DNA from 2 places in the Alishewanella sp. BS5-314 genome. Region 2 is predicted to be linked to the other one. Evidence: predicted binding sites of a transcription regulator. Region 2 holds the regulator's gene; the other holds the start of a gene.
What was found. The regulator sigma-54, encoded in region 2, starts transcription at its own class of promoters, with help from an activator protein. The targets are predictions, from matches to a motif close to GTTGGCACGNNNNTNGNNT.
Positions count from the first base shown of each region.

Region 1: H1D31_RS12185 (FimV/HubP family polar landmark protein) is a predicted target of sigma-54. The motif match lies at 2,210-2,228, and genes of this name have one in related genera.

Region 1 is NZ_JACEHJ010000002.1:1,668,773-1,672,985, forward strand. It holds gene H1D31_RS12185 (FimV/HubP family polar landmark protein) at 1-2,149, opposite strand, end outside; gene H1D31_RS12190 (aspartate-semialdehyde dehydrogenase) at 2,370-3,389, opposite strand; gene H1D31_RS12195 (4-phosphoerythronate dehydrogenase) at 3,406-4,213, opposite strand, start outside.
Region 2 is NZ_JACEHJ010000002.1:2,107,506-2,111,718, reverse strand. It holds gene rapZ (RNase adapter RapZ) at 1-323, opposite strand, end outside; gene ptsN (PTS IIA-like nitrogen regulatory protein PtsN) at 320-793, opposite strand; gene hpf (ribosome hibernation promoting factor) at 796-1,083, opposite strand; gene H1D31_RS14370 (RNA polymerase factor sigma-54) at 1,109-2,626, opposite strand; gene lptB (LPS export ABC transporter ATP-binding protein) at 2,742-3,464, opposite strand; gene lptA (lipopolysaccharide transport periplasmic protein LptA) at 3,461-3,952, opposite strand; gene lptC (LPS export ABC transporter periplasmic protein LptC) at 3,942-4,213, opposite strand, start outside.

The DNA.
Region 1 (4,213 bases), 440 kb from region 2:
GCTCTTCTGGTGTTAGCTCATTTACCGCTGTATCAAGCTGCTCAGCGTCCGGATCCGTCGTCAGATTTTCCAACTGCTGCGATAACAAAGCAAGCTGTTGCTCATCTTCCGGATCAAAATCAGACAAATCCAGTTCCGGATAGGTATCCAGTACCGCGCTGGGATTCTCAACGGCCAGCATCGCTTCTGAAGGTTGTTGTACCGACAAATCTTCGGCTTCAGTCAAATCAACGCTTGGCACCTCTTCAGCGTCAGACTCGATCTCCGGCGCAGCCATGGTATCCAGTAAATCGGCTTCTGCTTCGCTGGTTGTGACGAGCGGTAATTCTTGCTCTGCTTCCTGTTCCGCCAGCCATTCCTCATCTAAGATAGCGGCGTCTGACAACTCGGTGCTGTGATCTTCCTCATCTGATGCACTATGCTGCCCGGCAATGGCAGTTTGCTCTGCAGCCTGAATCAGTATATCGTCCAGCTCGCTCTGCAACCGCTCTTCGTCTTCGGTTAACAACTCATCCAGACTTGTCGTGTCCTGTTGTGCACCTTCGGCGGCGAGTTGCTCGGCAAAGGCTTCTAACTCTGAGCTATCAAAGCGGGGCTCAGCACCGGCAATTTCCTCAATACTCTCCGACGCTAGGAGGTCAGCTTGCTGCAGACTGTCTTCTTCCAGCCCGGCATCAAACTCGTCTGGCGTGATCTCCGGTTCTGCGACAACGGCAAGCTCTGCTGCTTGCGTATCGGGATCTTGTGGCCAGTCCAGCTCAATTTCCTCAAGCAAATTATCAATATCATCCTGATCAGTGAACTCAGTTTGCTCTCGCTCCACCTGAGCCGGGGTAAGTTCCGGTGCGGCCGCCGCTTCCGGTTCGGCAAACTCGATGATTTCCTCTGCTTCTGGTTCGTCCTCGGCCGCTAACAGCGAGGCCAGGTCAGTATCAGATAAGATATTGTTGGCATCAAAATTAAAATCTGCGCTCTCCGGTAAAGTTAAATCATCACTGCTTGGCGTGACTTCGGCATCGGAGACATCGTCCAGTGAAAAATCTAATTGATCGTCCTGCGGCACATCTAAGACATCTGTCGATAACACATCGACATCCAAATCGTCCAGCAAGATATCGTCGCTAAAATCACTCAGTCCATCCTCTACGGCGGCACTGGTGCTGGCTTTTGCTACCGGGGTAGGCTCAAAGGCGTCGTCCAGTAAACTATCGTCTAGTGTAAAGAGACTATCGTCAAAGTCCTGACTGCTATCCAGTGGCGGTACCGGTGATTGATAACCGGCTGGCGCAACCGGCTCTTTCGTCGCAGCACTGATCACTTCTTCGGTCTTCTGACTACGACGTTTAAACCAGAACAACAAACCGACTAATGCCAGAATTGCCGGGAAAGAGGCCGCCAAAGCCCAAATCAGCGGGTTATTCAGCCAGGAAGCACTGGCTGCCTGTTGCTGCGCCTGTGCTGCTGCCAGCTCTGCCAGACGACGGGCTTCCTGTTCAGCCAGTATTGCCTGCTGTTGCTCCAGTAACTGGTTCAGTTGCTGCTGTAACAGGCTATCTTCCGCTAACTGCGCTTTTAACCCCTCTAACTCTTGCTGCACCCGCCCCAGAGAACTGCGTAATTGTTCGTTTTCGCGGGCAATGCCTTCAATCAATAGCATTGAGCTTTGATAGTTATCTTTTAGCGCATTTAATTCGGTCAGTGCTTGTTGTTGCACCTGATTAGGTTTAGCGGCTTGCTCGCGCGCCCGGGCTCTGGCCTCTGCTTCACGGCGGGTACGCTCCGCCCAAGCCTGATCATCCAGTTCGGCTTTACGTCTGGCTTGCTCGGCATCGACACTGCGAATTTCCCGCAAATCTGGCAGGATTAAGATCGCGCCCGGCCGTAAATGATTAAAGTTAGCGTCATTAAAGGCACCAGGGTTTTTCAGAAAAAGCGCGTACATCACCTGATAGGTGGTCACACTGTCGTTGGGCTTAACCTGCTCGGCAATCCGCCATAGGGTATCGCTGGCCGTTAGCGGGCCAAACTGTTGCTGGATAAAGGCATTATCGCTGCTTTTCGGGCCACGGATCTGCGTTGGCGTACTTTGCGAGAACGCAAACGTCGAAAAATTGACAAGCAACAATACTAATAAAATACGAACGGGCATCAGTTTTCCTTAGCCGAGCAACCAGACTCACGTCATTAAGCCAAACTTTATTTCAGAGTTATGCAAACAGCGTTCCATCATTCTCAAAGTCAGCCCGACAACTATAATGCAGATGCACGAAACTGACCAGAGGCGAGCCTCTGTTATCAAGCACCGTTGCCGTTATCACCGCCAAAACAAAAACAGGCCGCAAAAGCGGCCTGTTACAGTGAAACGCGACTCAGAGATAATCGCGGATCAGCACTTCTGCGATCTGAATACTGTTAGTCGCAGCGCCTTTACGAATGTTATCGGCCACAACCCACATATTTATACCATTTTCATGTGATAAATCCTGACGGATGCGGCCAACAAAGACCTCATCCTTGCCGGTAGCACTGCAAACCTGGGTTGGGAAGTCGGCATTATTTTCCAGTAATACCACACCCGGCGCATTGGCCAGCAGAGCTTTTACCTGCTCTGGCGAAATCGGCATCCGCGTTTCGATATGCACCGCTTCGGCGTGACCATAGAATACCGGTACCCGCACTGCAGTGGCATTAACGGCGATGCTGCTGTCGCCCAGAATTTTCTGGGTTTCCCAGTGCATTTTCATTTCTTCTTTGGTGTAACCATTTTCCAGAAACACATCAATCTGCGGAATCACGTTAAAAGCGATTTGCCGGGCAAACTGTCCCTTCTCATCCAGTGGCCGGCCGTTCATCAGCTGTGCAGTTTCGCTGGCCAGGGCTTCTACTGCCGATTGTCCGGCACCACTGACCGACTGATAAGTCGCCACATTGACCCGACTGATACCAACGGCATCATGAATTGGCTTTAACGCCACCAACATCTGAATCGTTGAACAGTTGGGGTTGGCAATAATATTACGGTTACGGTAATCGGCAATGGCCTCTGGGTTAACTTCCGGCACCACTAATGGAATATCCGCCTCGTAACGAAAATGCGAGGTGTTATCAATCACCACACAGCCAGCTTCCGCGGCTTTAGGGGCATAAATCGCCGAGACACTGCCACCGGCCGAGAATAAACCAATCTGTGCCTGGCTCCAGTCAAAGGTTTCAGCATCCAGCACTGTCAGCTTTTTACCCTTAAAGGTCACAGTACCACCGGCCGAGCGGCTGCTGGCCAGCGGGAACAGTTGCGCAACCGGAAAATCACGCTGCTCCAGAATTTCGATTAAATGTTGGCCGACCAGACCGGTCGCGCCCAAAACTGCGACATTATATTGCGACGCCATGCGGTGCATCCTCTTATTACTGACGACTAAAGCCTAAGGAGTCTAGCCAGACCGGTAAGGCCGGGCCACTCAGTTGTAGCGCACTGTACTCGCGCCTCGCAGGATAAGACTTTCTGAGCCAGTCAAACCCGTTACCTGTTATATGATACCGGAACAAGGCATCATCCCGCCGCACATCATATAACATCCTGGCGAGATTTTGGACATCTGGAAGCCCAAAATTAGCGGAAAGTTGTAGTTTTTCCATTGCTGGTACCGGTAAGAGCGCGGCCAGACTCACCCGGGGCTGCTGTTGCAGCAGTTCACAGCAACGCCGATACAGCATTTCAGTACCTCGCGCCTTGCCTTCGACACTATGGCCGGCAATATGAGCTGTAGCCAGATCGCAATAAGGCAGCAGCGGTAACAAGATATCCGGCTCCTGTTCCCAAACATCCAGCACCAGCGGCCGACGCTGCTGTTGTTGCGCCGTTAGCAGCGCCTGATTATCGATCACGGCGCCACGCGAGGCGTTGATAAGGGCACAGTCGGGCTTTAACAGCGCCAGGTGTTCGGCATCCAATAAATGGTAGCTGGGATAAGGCCCGTTTTTTTCAAGCGGGGTATGAAAACTAATGATATCGGCCTGCTGACACAAGGTCGCAAAATCGGTATGTGGAAAATCCGCTTCGCGCTCAGCTCGCACCGGATCGCAGAGCAGCAGCGGGATCCCCAGCGCCTTTGCCGCGGTTGCTAAACGCTGGCCGATGCTACCGACCCCGACAATACCCAGCACTTTATGCTGCAATGACCACTGATAACGCTCAGCCAAAAACCATAAACTG
Region 2 (4,213 bases):
TGGTGAGATAGCGGATGTAAACGCCGGGTTTCGCTAAAGCGTTTAATCAGGGTGGTATGGTCCGCATCCAGATACAGGATAGTCAGTTCCAGCTTACGCGGCAGGTAAGACAGGATCTCCGCCAGCTCTTCCGGTTCATTCGGCAGATTACGTACGTCAATACTGACGGCAACCCGCTCATACTGACCCATCACCGCATTAGCGAGAGTCGGTAATAAATTAACCGGAATATTGTCGACGCAGTAGTAGCCCAAATCTTCCATTACTCTCAGCGCCACCGATTTTCCTGAACCTGAGCGGCCACTGACTACCAGCAGTTTCATTTTTCACCCGTTTGTTGGCTATAGTCCATTAATAACTGATACAGCTCCTGATCAGAACTGGCATGTCGGATCTTTTTGGTCAGATCTTTTTGAGTCAGCAGTTTTGCAATACCAGAAAGTGTAGTTAAGTGAGCCTGACACTGATCTTTCGGGATCAGGATGGCACAAAAAATATCGACGCCCTGGTTATCGATAGCGTCAAAGGGGATCGGATCCTGGCTTACCACAAATATCAGGATCGGTGAGGTAACGCAGTCGAGCTTGCCATGGGGAATGGCAATACCACCACCAATACCGGTTGAACCCAACTTTTCCCGGGTCATCAGGGCTTCCAGAATGCTGTACTCAGACATCTCTGGCAGCTGTTGATGAGCCAGTTCGGCAATATATTCGAGGATCCGTTTTTTGCTGTTAAAAAGAACTGCACTCTTGGTGCAGTTCTTCTCCAGCATAGCGCTTAAATTTATCATGGTTAGTGTCGCGACAACTTTTCTTTGTGTTTAATCACTTGCCGGTCCAGTTTATCAATTAACTGGTCAATTGCAGCATACATATTTTCATCTTCTGACACCGCAAAGACTTCACCGCCGTTTAAATGTACTTTGGCTTCAGCGATTTGCTTCAGTTTTTCCACGTTCAGAATAACATGCACGTTATTGATATTCTCGAAATGACGCTCCAGCTTGGAAAATTTACTGTCTACATATTCTCTCAGAGAGTCGGTAATTTCTACATGACGGCCAGTTAAGTTGATTTGCATAGACTCTTCCTTCTTGTTAAGACACTTACAGCAAGGTCTTTCGTTGATTAGATGGCGCAATAAACAGCGATTCACGGTACTTGGCGATGGTACGCCTTGCGACATTGATCCCCTGTTCGGATAAGATTTCTGCCATCTTACTGTCACTCAGTGGCTTAGCCGGGTTCTCTGCTGCCACCAATTTCTTAATAAAGGCACGGATGGCGGTAGATGAACATTCACCACCACTCTCTGTACTAACATGACTGGAGAAGAAGAATTTAAGTTCAAAAATTCCGCGCGGCGTATGCATATACTTTTGGGTAGTAACCCGGGAAATTGTTGACTCATGCATACTTACCATTTCTGCCACATCATTTAATACCATGGGTTTCATGGCCTCTTCGCCATGCTCAAAAAAGGCTTGTTGCTGTTGCACGATACAGTTGGCGACCTTTAGCAAGGTTTCGTTGCGGCTTTCCAGACTTTTCAAAAACCATTTCGCCTCCTGCAGATGTGAGCGGATAAACTGGCTGTCGGCACTGCTTCTGACCGTTCTGGACAGCGCAGCATACTGCTGGTTGATTTTCACTTTGGGCATGGCATCCGGATTCAGCTCCACCTGCCAACGACCTTTAACCTTGGTAACCACTACATCAGGAATCACATATTGCTGTTCCTGCCTGATCACATCGGCGCCGGGGCGCGGGTTCAGGCTGTGGATCAGGCGCATCACTTCTTTTAACTCATCTTCTTTGAGTTTAGTCACCCGCATCAAAGAACGAAAGTCCCGGTTAGCTAAAAAGTCGGTATATTCGCTGATTATTTGTTTTGCATCATTTAAATAGGGGGTGGCAGGATCAAACTGCCGTAGCTGGATCAGCAAGCACTCTTTCACTGAGCGGGCCGCCACACCGACAGGGTCAAACAATTGGATCCGTTTTAATACAGCCTCGACTTCATCGGCTTCGACATCCGGCAGCTGCAGTGAGGCTAAGATATCTTCCACATCTATGGTCAGTAAACCGGCTTCATCGACGGCTTCAATAATGACTTCGGCAATGGCGCGGTCTGTCTCAGAAAAAGGGGTAAGGTCCATTTGCCAACGCAAATAATCCTGCAAGGTTTCAGTGGTTTCGCCCTGATATACCAGATCCTCGTCTGGCAGGGCGCCATTGCTGACCGGGGCGGCACTGACTAAATCGTCCCAGTTATTGTCCAGTGGTAAGTCCTCCTGGATATTCTGCTCGGCCATTGCCTCGCTGGTATCGCGCTCACTAACGTCATTAAATTCCGGATAATCGTCATTACCAGCCTGGTAGTCTTCACTGTCAGACGTTGACCCGCTGCTTTCTTCACGGTTGATATTCGACAGGCTCAGGTCGGTCTCGGGCGTGCCCGGTTCGAAGTCGTCGTCGGGCTCAAGCAAGGGGTTGGCATCCAGCGCTTCCTGAATTTCCTGCTGCAGCTCAATGGTGGAAAGCTGCAATAAGCGGATCGCTTGCTGCAGCTGCGGCGTCATTGTTAGCTGTTGGCCAAGGCGAAGTTGTAAAGACGGCTTCATGTAAGTCTGATTCTCTCCTGAGTATATCCCCTCCATCCTGGAAGTGGCTGCGGTCTGTGCCGCCTGATTGCGCCTTCCGTGTCAGCGGGTGGAGGACTTGACGCTGATTGCCCTACTATAGCCTGAATTGCTCACCCAGGTATACATCGCGGACCTGTTGATTCGCTAACACATCCTGCGGCGAGCCGGCGGCAATTAATTCACCATGACTGACAATATAGGCTATTTCGCAGACATCGAGGGTTTCCCGCACATTATGGTCAGTGATCAGTACCCCGATGCCGCGCTGGCATAGGTGCTGAATAATTTTTTTAATATCCAGCACCGAAATCGGGTCCACGCCGGCAAAGGGCTCATCCAGCAAAATAAAAGCCGGATCTGCGGCCAGGGCGCGTGCGATCTCTACCCGCCGCCGCTCACCACCAGACAGCGCCATGCCAAGACTATTCTTAATATGCCCGATATGAAATTCTTCCAGCAAGTCATCGGCGATTTCTTCCCGTTGCTGCCGGTTAAGTTCCTTTCGGGTTTCCAGAATTGCCAGCAAATTGTCGTATACCGTCAATTTGCGGAAAATCGAACTTTCCTGCGGTAAATAACCAATACCCGCCCGAGCCCGCTGATGAATAGGGGCGAAGGTGATATCTTGCTCGTTTAACGTGATCTGACCTTTATCGGATGGCACCAGACCAACAATCATATAAAAAGTGGTGGTTTTGCCGGCACCATTGGGTCCCAACAAGCCAACGATCTGACCTGCTTTGACTTCCAGACTGACATCTTTTACCACCTGCCGGCCTTTATAGCTTTTGGCCAGATGTGAAACCACTAACTTCATTGATTTTCCTTGGTTTCCGGCGTGAAAATGGTGGTTACCCGCCGGTTTTGTTCACTGCCGGCCGTTAACTGTTGTAACTCGATGTTATAACGAATCACATCACCACGCACCAGAGAACCGCTCTGGGTAAGCTCGGCATCCGCAGTCAGCGTCAGGGTCCGGCTGGCCAAATCGTAGCGGATCTCATTCGCCTGAGCCGTTACCGGCCGGTCGCCTTCCAGTAATTGGGAATAGGTAGCCGGACGACCGGTAAAAATAAACACCTCATTACCTTTACCGGCACTGGCATTGATCTCCAGCTTATCGGCTTTGATCAGCAAGGAGCCTTGGGTGACTTCCACATTGTTGACGTAAACCGCGATATTATCGCGAATGGACGCCTCGGTATTATCTGCGTTAATCGCAATCGGCAAAGTATGATCTGGCTTCGTCGCTGCCAGAGCTTGCGAACTAAAAAATACTGCAGCGATTAATAACTTAGTTTTCATTGGCGTATACCGTTTCCAGATGTTTTTGCAGCACTAAATGTTGTGCCGTGAGGTCGGCCTGCAGGCCGATGCCCAGAATATAAAAGCCTGGTCCGCTAAGCCGCACCCGCTCATGCGTTTGCAGCGTTTTTTCTGGCAACAGCATTTGTAATGAGGCTGTTTCAACCTGTTCAATAAACTCGCCAGGCAGCAAATTTCTGAGCAGGACTTGCTGTTCCAGAATAATTTTATCTTCCGGAAACCAAATACCTTGCTGACTGC